DNA from 3 places in the Methylocella tundrae genome. Region 2 is predicted to be linked to each of the others. Evidence: predicted binding sites of a transcription regulator. Region 2 holds the regulator's gene; each other region holds the start of a gene.
What was found. The regulator LexA, encoded in region 2, represses DNA repair genes until DNA is damaged. The targets are predictions, from matches to a motif close to TGTTCNNNNTGTGTTCNG.
Positions count from the first base shown of each region.

Region 1: a site for LexA is predicted at 3,235-3,252, ahead of SIN04_RS00830 (ImuA family protein). Genes of this name have one in related genera too.
Region 3: a site for LexA is predicted at 3,354-3,371, ahead of SIN04_RS11510 (PA0069 family radical SAM protein). Genes of this name have one in related genera too.

Region 1 is NZ_CP139087.1:158,614-163,021, forward strand. Features, by position in the region: gene istB (IS21-like element helper ATPase IstB) at 1-614, opposite strand, end outside; partial or broken gene istA (IS21 family transposase) at 604-1,779, opposite strand; partial or broken gene SIN04_RS00825 (Y-family DNA polymerase) at 1,776-2,510, opposite strand; gene SIN04_RS00830 (ImuA family protein) at 2,425-3,186, opposite strand; partial or broken gene SIN04_RS00835 (ATP-dependent helicase) at 3,374-4,408, shown strand, end outside.
Region 2 is NZ_CP139089.1:3,151,939-3,156,346, reverse strand. Features, by position in the region: gene SIN04_RS16830 (superoxide dismutase) at 1-276, shown strand, start outside; gene SIN04_RS16825 (HPF/RaiA family ribosome-associated protein) at 380-1,003, opposite strand; gene lexA (transcriptional repressor LexA) at 1,409-2,128, shown strand; gene SIN04_RS16815 (ComEC/Rec2 family competence protein) at 2,155-4,408, opposite strand, start outside.
Region 3 is NZ_CP139089.1:1,982,648-1,987,055, reverse strand. Features, by position in the region: gene uvrC (excinuclease ABC subunit UvrC) at 1-2,045, opposite strand, end outside; gene SIN04_RS11510 (PA0069 family radical SAM protein) at 2,155-3,318, opposite strand.

The DNA.
Region 1 (4,408 bases), on a different replicon from region 2:
AGATTGGTGGTGATGACGACGCTGGTGCGCTCGTAAAGTTTGCTGAGCAGGTGGAACAGGAGGGCGCCGCCTGACGGGCTGAACGGCAGATAGCCGAGCTCGTCGAGGATGATGAGGTCGAGACGCAGCAGGCGTTCGGCCAACTGGCCTGCCTTGTTCATGGCCTTTTCCTGCTCGAGCGCATTGACGAGGTCGACCGTGGCGAAGAAGCGGACCTTTTTGCGGTGATGTTCGGCGGCCTGGACGCCAAGGGCGGTGGCTATGTGAGATTTGCCTGTTCCGGGCCCGCCGATCAGCACGACATTGTCGCCGCCGTCCATAAACTCGCCGCGATGCAGTTGCCGGACCAGAGCTTCGTTCACCTCGCTGGCGGTGAAGTCGAAGCCGGCCAGGTCCTTGTAGGCCGGGAACCGGGCCGACTTGATCTGATAGGCAATGGACCTGACCTCGCGCTCGGCCATTTCCGCCTTGAGCAACTGGGCGAGCATCGGCACGGCGGCCTCGAAGGCCGGGGCTCCTTGCTCGATCAGGTCGCTCACGGCCTGCGCCATGCCATACATCTTGAGGCCGCGCAGCATGACCACGACGGCGGCGCTGGCGGGATCATGACGCATGGCGTAGCCTCCTGTCACGAAGGGCGTCATAGCGCTCGACATTGGCAAGCGGCTCCCGCTTCAGGCCCAGAGCCTGGGGCGCGTCGATCGGGGATGCCGGAGGCGACTTGCCGTCGGTCAGCCGGTGCAACAGATTGAGAACATGGGTCTTGGTGGCGACGCCAGCCTCGATCGCCAGTTCGACCGCGCAGAGCACGGCCTGCTCATCATGGCATAGAACCAGGGCCAGGATCTCGGCCATTTCCCTGTCCCCGCCGGGACGCTTGAGGAGCTGGCTCTGCAACTGCCTGAAGGCTTCCAGCAGTTCGGTAAAGGGGGCGCCATTACGCAGGGCGCCGGGCTTGCGCTGGATCACCGCCAGATAGTGACGCCAGTCATAGGCCGTCCGCCCCGGCTGATGATGGGATCGATCGATGATCCGCGGGTGTTCGCACAGGATTTGCCCTTCAGCGGCCACCACGATCCGTTCCGGGTAGATGCGCAAACTGACGGGCCGATTGGCGAAGGAGGCCGGCACACTGTAGCGATTGCGTTCGAAGTTCACGAGGCATGTCGGCGATACGCGCTTGGTATGTTCCACGAAGCCATCGAAGGGGCGCCCCAGCGGCATCATGCGCCCGACTTCCTCGGCATGCACATCGGCGATCGCGCCGGGCAGGATGCCGTGCTGGATCTGTCCCCATTGCTCGATGCAGCGTTCCTCGAGCCAGGCGTTCAGCGCCTCCAGATCGGGGAAGCTGGGCATCGGCTGCCATAGCCGGCGCCTTGCATCCTGCACGTTCTTCTCGACTTGCCCCTTCTCCCAGCCAGAGGCCGGATTGCAAAAATCCGTCTCGAACAGATAATGGCTGGCCATGGCGGCGAACCGGGCATTGACCTGCCGGGCCTTGCCCGACCCGATGCGATCGACCGCGGTCTTCATATTATCGAATATCCCGCGCTGGGGAACGCCGCCCAGCACCCGGAATGCCTGGGCCAGCGCGTCGAACAGCATCTCGTGGGTCTGAAGCAAATAGGCCCGTACGATAAACGCCCGGCTGTGCGACAGTTTGGTATGGGCAACCTGCAGCTTGGTTCGCTCGCCGGCGACAATGGCCCAGTCCTCGCTCCAATCGAACTGAAACGCTTCGCCAGGCTGGAAGACCAGTGGCACGAATGTTCCTCGATAAGCTCCGGCGGCCGCGCTGGATCGATCGGCTCGCTGAGCCGTCCCAAGGCCTGATCAAGGCGGCGGCCGAGTTCGGGACCAAAGCGCAGGGCGAGCGGGGCCCGGGGTTTTGCCGCCAATTCCCCAATTGCCTCAAAACCGAGGACGCGAAGGCCGTCCACGATATGCTTCGGCAGGCGGAGGGCGGCGATCGGCAGATCGAGGATCGCCCTGGCGCTCTCGCCCGGCGCGACGACGAGGATTGGACGCGCGGAAAAACGCGCCAGCGCATGAGCGGCGCCCCAGCTGTCGGCGAGCGCGGCGCGGGCGGCGACGCCAGAAGCTTCGATCCGCGCGACCATATCCCTCGCCATGGCGTCTTCGCCGCCAAAGAGATGCGCCGCGCCGAAAACGTCGATGACGATGCCGTCCGGCGGGTCGGCGGCGGCGATCGGCGCATAGCGTTTGAGCGCCCAAAGGGCGAGGCGCTCGAGCGCTTCGGCGTCGGCGGCGGGATCGGCGTCCTTGACGATGAGGCCTCGCGCCAGCGCCTGCGCCTTGGTCACGGGCATGCCGATATAGAGGCCCGCGGCTCCAGCGGCTCTGTCCGCGGCCAGAACCACGCGCCGTCGCCCTTCCCTGCCGATGAGCACGAGCGGCGGCTCAGCCGGCGGCGCGGCGGCGCCCAATAGTCTTCTGATCCGATCCGTGGGCCAGGTCGGCAGGAATATGGAGACGACCCTTGCCATCGCAGGCCTCCACTTCAAAATCGGCGCTCTCGCCGGCGCGACAGCGGATCAATTCGAGCCGCCACCTTGCGCGTCCGACGCCCGGGACCGGCAAAGCGGTTGAAGGAAGCCCGCTGACGCGCCAGCGCGTGACGGAGGCTGTCGGTTGCCCGAAATCGGCGGCCTCGGCGTGTCGCCGCCAGCGCCGGATGGCGATGCCGATGGCGCCGGAGGCCTCGGCCGCGAGCTCCAGCCGGCGCGAGGCGGTCATCGAGAGGCGCGCGACATCGGCGACGACGCCGCCAAGCCCGCCGTGACGCAGGCCCTCCTCGAAGCAAGCGAGAACCGACTTCTCGTCGCCGGCCTCGACATAGATCACGCGACCCGGCGCCAGCCCCGCTTGCGCGAGCGCCGGGGCGAACAAATCCTGGCGCGTGACGCACCACAGGATTTTTCCGCGTATCCGGGCCACGATCCCGGCTGAGAACAGCGCCGCCGCGGCGCCGTCGATCGCGCCATTGCCGCCGCCCGCGACCTCATGCAGCGCGCCGAGCGCCAGCCCGCCGCCCGGCAGACGCCCGTCGATCTCCTTGATCCCGAAGGGCAGCACCGCGCGACGGCGCGCCGGTCCGCCTTCGAGGCGCTGAATGCGCTCGCGAAGCTCGGCGACGACTGGATTGGCGGCGGTTTCATTCACAGGACAAAAGGCCTCCGGCGGTCTTCCCAATGGGTTTTCGCGGTGATATGTTCCCTATACGTTCTTAACGAGCCATGCGAGTCAATCGGCCGCATCAATCTTCATTGCCGCGGACCCGGAAGATCGAATGGCGAAAATCAAGGATCGCCGCCTGATCGCGTCAAAATAACAGCAAGATAGCGGGGCATTGGTGAGCGCGGCGCATCTGGAGAAATTGAATAGCGAACAGCGCCGCGCCGTCGAGCATGGGATTGGCCGCGCCGATGGCGCCATCGGCGGTCCGCTGCTGATCATCGCGGGGGCCGGTTCCGGCAAGACGAACACGCTGGCGCATCGCGTCGCCCATCTGATCGTCAACGGCGCCGATCCGCGGCGCATCCTCTTGATGACCTTTTCGCGCCGGGCGGCGGCCGAAATGAGCCGGCGCGTCGAGCGCATCTGCGGCGCGGCGCTGGGCGGCGGGGCCGGCGCCGTCACTGACGCGCTCGCCTGGGCGGGGACGTTTCATGGGATCGGCGCAAGGCTGCTGCGCGATTACGCCGAACAGATCGGGCTCGACCCGGGTTTCACGATCCACGATCGCGAAGACAGCGCCGACCTATTGAACCTCGTCCGGCACGAACTTGGCTTCTCAAAGATGGAGAGCCGGTTTCCGACCAAAGGGACCTGTCTCGCGATCTACTCCCGCGCCGTCAACGCGGAATTGCCGCTCGACGACGTGCTGCGCGATTTCTATCCGTGGTGCGCCGGATGGAGCGTGCAATTGCGCGAGCTGTTCGCGGCCTATGTCGAGGCCAAGCAGACGCAGAACGTTCTCGACTACGACGATCTCCTGCTCTACTGGGCGCAGACCGTCAGCGATCCGCTGCTCGCCGGCGATATCGGCGGCCGGTTCGATCATGTGCTGGTCGATGAATATCAGGACACCAACCGCCTGCAGTCCTCGATCCTGAAGGCGCTGAAACCCGGCGGCGAGGGCCTCACGGTCGTCGGCGACGACGCGCAATCGATCTATTCTTTCCGCGCGGCGTCCGTGCGCAACATTCTCGATTTTCCGACTACGTTCAGCCCGCCGGCCGAAATCATCACGCTCGATCGCAATTATCGCTCGACCCAGCCGATCCTCGCCGCCGCCAATGGCGTCATCGATCTTGCTTCCGAACGCTTCACCAAGAACCTCTGGACCGAGCGTCAGTCGGGCGATCGCCCCCGCCTCGTCAGC
Region 2 (4,408 bases):
AAAGCAAAGGAAGACTTCATCCAGGCCGGCCTCACGCAGTTCGGCTCGGGCTGGGCCTGGCTCTCCGTTAAGGACGGCAAGATCATCGTGAGCAAGACGCCGAACGGCGAAAATCCGCTGATTCATGGCGCCGCTCCGATCCTTGGCGTCGATGTGTGGGAACATTCCTACTACATCGATTATCGCAATCGCCGGCCGGATTACCTCAAGGCGTTCGTCGATAATCTCATCAACTGGGAATATGTCGAGCAACTCTACGAAAAGGCGATCGCCTGAGCGCAGGCGAGACCGCCACGCCGTTTCGCGGCGACGCTCACTAAAAAAACCGGGGCCGCGACATGCGCGGCCCCGCTCGAATCCGCATCCTGCACGCAAATGGTCAGGCGCCGGTCACGATCGGCTCAAGCGCGCCTGCCGGTCGCGCCGCTTTGTCGCGTCCCGTCTCGCGCTGCTCCAACACATAGACGGCGCTGGCCTGGGGGCCCATCACCCCTTCCGCAGCGGCGCGCGTGAAATGCACCATGGCGCCGATCTTCAGATTGTCGAAGCTTCCCCGCATCACGCAGCTGCGGGAGAAGTAAAGATCCGGGCCGCCTTTCACCTCCACGAAGCCATGGTCCTGCTCGGGAAACAGACGCACCACGACGCCCGACTCGATACCGTTCTCGTGCCGCTTCACATTTCCCTTGATGATCTCGGCAAGCTGCTCAAGCTGGCGCTGAACAGCGTCGAAAACGCGATGGACGAGTGTGTTCTGCTGGCCTTTCCGCTTCGCTTCCGACTTTGCGACGATCAACGGCCGGCCGGGCACCTCGACTTCGACGCAGAGGGCGAGCGGCGCCACCGTATTCCTCGGTCCGCGATGAGACGCGCCCGCGACCACGCGGCACCCGATGATGTGCGCGTAAATATGTTCGAGCCGTTGCACTCTCTCCTCGATGAGCTTCGCGAGGGCCTCGGAGTGCTGTATGTCGCGGAATACGATCTGCAGCGGTCGATCCATGCGTGGTCTCCTCTCGTAAGAGGCCGGAACCACTCGGCGAAGAAGAGACGCCGTGCGCCGGCCGTTTACATCAACGTATGGCAAAGCTGAAAGTTCCGTGAACGATCCGTCGTGCCCAGCGCGCAAAAAAGCGCCGGGGTCTCGCATCAGGCGCCTTGCGGAACGCAGCGCGAACAGATATGGTCTGTTCACTCTTTGTGCGAGTTTACTGGCCGCCCATGATCCGCGATCCATCGGTTTTGCGCTTCGCTATCGCCCTGCGCCCTGTTTTATCCCTGGCCTTGCGGCAGCGGCCACGCTTAACCTTTGAACACAGAGTCGGAGCTTGCCGCGGAAGCGCCAGCTAAAGCGCGCCCGCGCCGCCGCGGCGGGACGTGCAGATCGTTTACGAGAAAGTCAGAGCCGATGTTGACGAAAAAGCAAAGCGAGCTGTTGCGCTTCATCCATGAGCGGCTCAAGGAGACGGGCGTGCCCCCCTCTTTCGACGAGATGAAGGACGCGCTCGACCTGCGGTCGAAGTCGGGAATTCATCGTCTGATCATCGCGCTTGAGGAGCGTGGCTTCATCCGGCGCCTGCCCAACCGGGCGCGGGCGCTGGAGGTATTGCGCATGCCCGATTCTTCGACGCCGCCGGAGCTCAACCGGAACAAGAAATTCGAGCCGAGCGTCATCGAAGGCAATCTTGGGCGGGTGCGCTCCTTGCCTGCGAGCCCGAGCCGGGAAGAAGAAGACGGCCCTCGGGGGACCGTCGCCATCCCGGTCATGGGGCGAATCGCCGCGGGCACGCCGATTACGGCCCTGCAGAACCGCAGCCACACCATCAGCCTGCCGCCGGAGATGCTGCCGCAAGGCGAACATTACGCCCTTGAAGTGCGCGGCGACTCAATGATCGAGGCCGGAATATTCGACGCCGACACGGTAGTGATCCGCAAGCAGGACACGGCGGAAACGGGCGACATTGTCGTCGCGCTGATCGACGACGAGGAGGCGACGCTGAAGCGGCTGCGCCGGCGCGGCGCCTCGATCGCGCTCGAAGCCGCAAATCCCGCCTATGAGACGCGCATTTTCGGACCGGACCGCGTGCGCATTCAAGGCAAGCTCGTCAGCCTCATTCGCCGTTATTAAAGCGTGATGTTTGGCAGCTTGCGCGCCTACTCAAGCGGCGAGGCGTCGCCGTCTTCGTCCTCGACGGCGCCCCGCGCCTCGCCAGCGTCCCGCGCGACGCTGGAAGGGTCAAGATCGGAAGATGCGGCCCGCGTTGGCCGCGACGCTGCGAACGAACGCGAGCTTGGGCCCCATTTTCGCCTGGGCGCAGGAGACCAGGGGCGGTCCTCGTCCGGCGTTCGAGCCGCGCGCCTTGCGACGCCGGACGCGGTAAACGACAAGGTTATGGCGCCGGTTTCTTTCAGTTCCCCCCGATCGATGACAAGGCCCGCGGCGCAGCCCGCCGGCGCGAAGAGCGGCGTCACGATGATGTCGGCGCGCCCGCAATCTTCGGCGAACGCAGCTTTGTCGAACACCAGCGACAGGGAACGGCCATCCGCGAGATATCCAACGCAGCCAACCTTGTCGCAGGCGGCTTTTTTCACCGCCTCGCGCGCGGGGCGGCCGTCGGCGTCGGCGCGAAGCCACTGCTCCGAAGCAAAAAGGCTCGGGCGCGACGCGATGACCGCGAGCCGGCCATCCCGCCCGCGAAACGCTGCGGCTTCGCCGTTCGGGGCGACCGCCATGTCGAACGAGGGTCCGCAGAGCGCGCCCCACACGCCGATAACTGCGAGCGGCAAAGCCATCGCGCGAAAAACGGCGGTCCGCCACAGCACGGAACAGAGCATTGCGAGGGTCAGGAAGATGATGGACCAGGGCGCGAAGGCGGGCAGATGGAGGGTCGCCCCCGGCAGCCTTCCGATTTCCGCCGCCGCCCACATGATGCCGTCGATGCCAAGCCCGACATATCGCCAGACCCATGCGTCAAGTCCGAGCGGATAGAGCAATGTTCCGATAAGCGCCCCGGGCACTGCGAAAACCTCGATCACGGTCAGGGTCAGCGGATTGCCGATCAGCACATAGGGGCTGAGCTCGTGAAAATTATAGGCCATGAAAGAGGCCGTCGCGGCGGTGGCGCAAAAGGTCGCGAACAAAAGACCTCCGGGGCCACGCGCCAGCAGATTTTTGCAGGCGCGCCAGAAGAGCCGCAGGCGCTCGCCTTCGACGGCGCGAGCGCGCAGAATCAGCCCATCTTCGCGATCGGCGGCGGCGGCGGCCATACGCGCCTCATAGACCGCGACCAGCGCGGCGACCGCGGCGAAAGATAGCTGAAAGCTCGCGCCCATGATTGATTCCGGCTCGGTCAGAATGACGATCAGCGCGGCGAAGGCAAGATTCCGCATGGTCAAGGCCTGACGGTCGAGAAGCACCGCGCCGAGCATGATCAACGTCATGAACAGTGCGCGCTCGGTCCCGACCCGGGACCCCGTCGCGACGTCGTAAAAAACCGCGCCGGCCATAGCGAGGGCCGCCGACCATTTCTTGATCGGATAGCGCAGGGCCAGCGTCGGGCTTAAAGCCAGAAGCCGGCGAAAACCGACGAAAAAAATAGCGGCGACCAGCGTCATCTGGACGCCGGAAATCGTGATGATGTGAAAAATGCCGGCCTCGCGGATGACGTCCTTGGCCGCATCGGACAAAAGATCGCGTTTGCCGGTTACCATGGCGGCGGCGATTGCTCCCGCGTCGCCGCCGACGATCTGGTCGATGCGGCGGGCCAGCGCGTTGCGCCCGCGATCGAGCGCCATCATGGTTCGCAGCGCCAAACCGGGCGGCGCGGGCGGCGCGGCGGTTTCGATGCGGCCTAACGCATTGCCGACGCCTCCGATGCCGGCAAACCAAGCGTCCTTGGCAAAATCATAGCCCCCCGGAAGACTGGCGTGGGCCGGTGGAAGCAGCCGCGCCTTGAGCCTGACATAGGCTCCCGCCTCAAAGGGCGGCGCGCGGCGTATTGAAAGCCGGACGCGGTAAGGCGTCGCCGCGGCGGCGAGCCCCTCGATCGCATACACCCGCAGGACGAAACGCGCGCCGGCGCGGCGGAAATCCATTTGTTCGATAAAACCCTCGACAACGCCAATCGTCGTCCTGTCGATGATCGGGGCGGCGACGCGCGCCGAGCGCCAGGCTGCCGAAAGATCGCCCGCGAAAAAGGCGCAGAGGCCGCAGAGCAGGAAAAAGGCGAGACGCCGCCCGCGCGCCAAAAACGCAAGGCCTGCGAAAGCGGCCGTGAGCGGGACGAGCAGCCACAAGGAAGGTTCACGATCGGCCGCCATGTAGCTGACGACGCCGGCGCCAGCCGCCGCTGGCAGCCAGAGAAACATGCGGCGAAGCGCGACCTCCGTCTCGAACGCATCGACAAAG
Region 3 (4,408 bases), 1.2 Mb from region 2:
AGCCTGGCCGTCGCCGCATTAATCCCCGCGACTTTCTCAAGATCCGACAGCCCCGCCCTTGAAATCGCCTTCGCAGTGCCGAAGGCATGCAGCAAAGCGCGCTTTCGCGCGGGGCCAACGCCGGCGATCTCATCAAGAGGGCTTTTGGTGAACTCCTTCTTGCGCCGCGCGCGATGCGTTCCGATCGCAAAACGATGGGCTTCATCGCGCAGGCGCTGCACGAAATAGAGTGCGGGATCCCGCGGGGACAGCCTGAAAGGGGGCTTTCCGGCGACGAAGAAGGTTTCACGGCCGGCGTTGCGATCAACGCCTTTGGCGATCGCCGCTATAGCGACGCGCTCGACCGAGAGTTCAGCGAGGATGTCCCTTGCCGCGTCAAATTGCCCTTGGCCGCCGTCGATCAGAATAAGGTCGGGCTTTTGCGGAAACGTTTCTTCCTCCTCCTCGTCCTCGCCGGAATCCGCTCCGGGCCGCGCTTCATCAGGGACGTTCTCGCTGTGTTCGGCGGCCTGTTCCCTGGCGAGCCTCGTGAAGCGCCGCTTCAGCACCTCGCGCATCATGCCATAGTCATCGCCCGGCGTCAGATCCTCGCCCCGGATGTTGAATGTGCGATAGTGGGCTTTCATGAAACCGCCGGCGCCCGCGACCACCATTGCGCCGACGGCGTTGGTCCCCATGATATGGGAATTATCGTAAATCTCAACACGGCGCAGCTTGCAGGCAAGCCCAAAAGCTTCGGCGAGCGCCGCCAGCAGTTTCTCCTGCGATGTCGTTTCGGCCAGTTTGCGGCTCAGCGCCTCGCGCGCGTTCTGCTCCGCATGGTCGACGAGTTCTCTCTTTTCCCCGCGCTGTGGCCGGGCAATTTCGATGCGATGGCCCGCTTTCGCGGACAGCGCGTCGGCGAGGACGGCGCAGTCCTCGATCTCATGCGATATCAGAATCAGCCGCGGCGCGGGTCTGTCAGCGTAGAATTGCGCGAGGAACGCGTCGAGCACTTCCGCGGACGTCAGGCTCTTGTCTGCGCGTGGGAAATAGGCGCGATTGCCCCAATTCTGAAAGGTGCGGAAAAAAAAGGCCTCGATGCAGAATTGCCCAGCCTGCTCGACAATAGCGAAGACGTCCGCCTCCTCTACGGTCTTGGGGTTGACGCCCTGGGCGCCCTGAATTGTAGAGAGGGCGGCGATGCGATCGCGCAAGCGCGCGGCGCGCTCGAATTCCATCACGTCCGAAGCGTCCGCCATTTCCTTGGCGAGCAGATCACGCACGGCGCGACTTTTGCCGGAGAGAAAATCGCGCGCCTCCGAGACGAGGGCGCAATAGTCCTGATGGCTGATTTCGCCGGTGCAAGGGGCGGAGCAGCGCTTGATTTGATACAGAAGGCAAGGGCGCGTGCGATTTTCGTAGAAGCTGTCGGAGCAGGAGCGTAGCAAAAAGGCGCGCTCGAGCGCGTTCATCGTGCGGTTCACCGCCCATACGCTGGCGAACGGCCCGAAATAGTCGCCTTTCTGAAGGCGCGCGCCGCGATGCTTCGTAATCTGCGGCGCCGGATGATCGCCGGTCAGAAGAATGTAGGGGAATGATTTGTCGTCGCGCATCAGGACGTTGAAGCGCGGCTTCATCTGTTTGATATAATTGGTTTCGAGCAGCAGCGCTTCAGTCTCGGTTTCGGTCGAGACGAACACCATCGACGCGGTCAGCGCGATCATTCTGGCGATGCGGTTGTTGTGGCCGAAGGGCCGCACATAGCTTGCGATGCGCCTGCGCACGCTTTTTGCTTTGCCGACATAGAGAACTTCGCCATCGGCGGCGATCATGCGATAGACGCCAGGGCCGAGCGGCGCATGGCGCCAAAAACTGCGGATCACTGAAGCGCCTTGCCGCACAGAGGCGGGCGCCGCATCTGCGTCGGCGAGATCAAGATCGGGAAAATCCCCCATGATCGACGCGTCTTCAGCTTCCGGAAAATCAACGGGCTCGGCCGAAGCCGGGAGGTCGGCGCGCGTCGAAGAGGAAGCGGCGTGGAACTTCTTCTCAGTGGGAGTCATGACCGCAGATTTAAGCGATCGGCGCCGGCATGAAAAGGCTTGCCCGGCCAAGCAGGACGCGTTCCAGCGGGGCCTTTGCCGATTCTGCCTTTCGCTGCGTCGTGGTCAATTACAGTAATTGCAGTTGCTCTCCCTGTCTTGCCGGCCGCAAGAACAGATCGCTGCGCAGCGGCATGCGGCTTTTTGCGAGGCCGAGCCTTGCCGCCGCGGCCTCGAAGCGGCGCCCGACCATCCAGGCGTAGGGGCCGGCGCCGCTCATGCGTTTGCCGAATGTCGCATCGTATAATTTGCCGCCCCGAACCGAACGCACGAGAGACAGCACATGCCTCAGCTTGTCAGGATAATGCGCCATCAGCCATTCAGCGAAGAGATCGCGCACCTCAAGCGGCAAGCGAAGCATCACATAACCGGCCTCGCGCGCGCCCATCGCATGCGCCCTCGTAAGAATTGCTTCAATCTCGGCGTCGTTGATGGCCGGGATGATCGGCGCGACCATAACCACAGTTGGGACGCCGGCCTCCGACAATCGTCTCATGGCGTCGAGCCGGCGTTCGGGCGAACTGGCGCGCGGCTCCATCTTGCGGGCGAGACCCGGATCGAGAGTCGTAATGGATAGCGCGACTTTGACGAGACCCTTCGCCGCCATCGGGACGAGGAGATCAAGGTCTCGCAGCACCAGGGCGGATTTGGTTACGATGCCAACAGGATGATTCGCCCTGGACAGGACGCCAAGCACGTCGCGCATGATTTTCTCGGTGCGCTCGATCGGCTGATAGGGGTCCGTGTTGGACCCGATGGCGATCGTTTTTGGCTGATATCCCGGAGCAGACAACTCGCGTTCCAGAAGCGCCGCCGCGTTAACTTTTGAAACCAGCCTTGTCTCGAAATCCAGCCCCGGCGAAAGTCCGAGATAGGCGTGGGTCGGCCGCGCGAAACAATAGACACAGCCGTGTTCGCAGCCGCGATAGGGATTAATTGAACGGTCGAACGAAATATCAGGCGACTCATTACGTGTAATGATCGTCTTTGCGCGCTCGGGCGTCACTACCGTTCTTAACGGATTGACGTCTTCAGGCAGGTCCCAACCGTCATTTTCCGCGACCCGGACCTCGCTCTCAAATCGTCCGCTGGCATTGGTCAAAGAGCCGCGGCCCCGCCGCGCCGGATGGACCGGCATCGCCTCAGCGGCGGTGTCGAGGCTTTGCGAGGCCCTCGGCTTGGCGAGGGCGCCTCGGATGCGGTGCGTTGTCACTAAGGTCCCGGCTGGTGTCATCAAACTGGCGCCTTGCAACGGAAAAAGAACTTGTGTAGAACATAATAAGAACATTGCCGCGCGAGTCAATGGTTCCTGTGGATAAGTTCCGGCAACGGACCAATGGCGGGTGTGGCGGCTTTACTTGCTGCAGCGATTTGATGAAATGTTTAATGATAAAAGAGAATGATTATCAGCCATAAAATTTAAGCATAATGGGGAATCACGTCGGACTTGACTTGAATTTGACGCGAATTCGAATATGTTTCGAGTATGTATTGAGCATTAAGGCAGTGGAATGTTTGGCTGATAGAAAGCGAGACTTGTGCTGGTAATCCACCAGCAAATCGCGAGTGCAAGTTGTGGTTGTGTTTCTTATTCTCAGAGATGAGAAATATCCGTTTTAGACGTCGTATTGCGTGGAATAGTTGAGAAGGTAAATTGTTTTATTCCGGGGGGCGCAAAACGCGATCTAAGTCCGGCCGGGGTCAGCGCCATTTTGTGCTTTGACCGCCGGACTGTGGGCGCATCTAAACGATTTTTTCGGAAACTGGATGATTGCATAAATGAATTTTAATCAAATTCGAGAAAAGTTGCGCGGCCGGTTACTTGGATTCGCGCCAATTGAGTGAAGTCGCTCGGAGCAAGGTCCGCATCAGCGGCTTGTCTGCGCGCGCCTGATGATTTTTGGGACCTTTGAGTCTACGCGAATGCTTGGGCCAAGGTTTTGATCGTAGGCTGTCTGTTGAACTTGAGCCAATAAAACGTGAAGAAGAGATAAAGAGATGAATAAATTTAGAGCTTCGGTCCTGTGCGCCTTTGTCGGCTTCGCCTTACCTGCGGTTGCAGGCAACATTTCGTCTGACGCCGCGTCGCAAAACGATGTGACCGGCGCGATCGGGAACGACGCGCGCGCTTCGGGTGGCGCGCCGTCAATCGATTCGAGCCGTCCGAGCGAGACTTTCTCTTATACCAAGCCTTCGATGTCCTATGACGAGGCGTATCGGAACTGGCGCAATTGCGCCGCCGCGCATCAAGGCGTCGGAAATCCGCCGCCTCAATGTGAAGAACTGCGTGAGGCCCTGCGTCAGGCTATCGGCGCCCGGCCGCG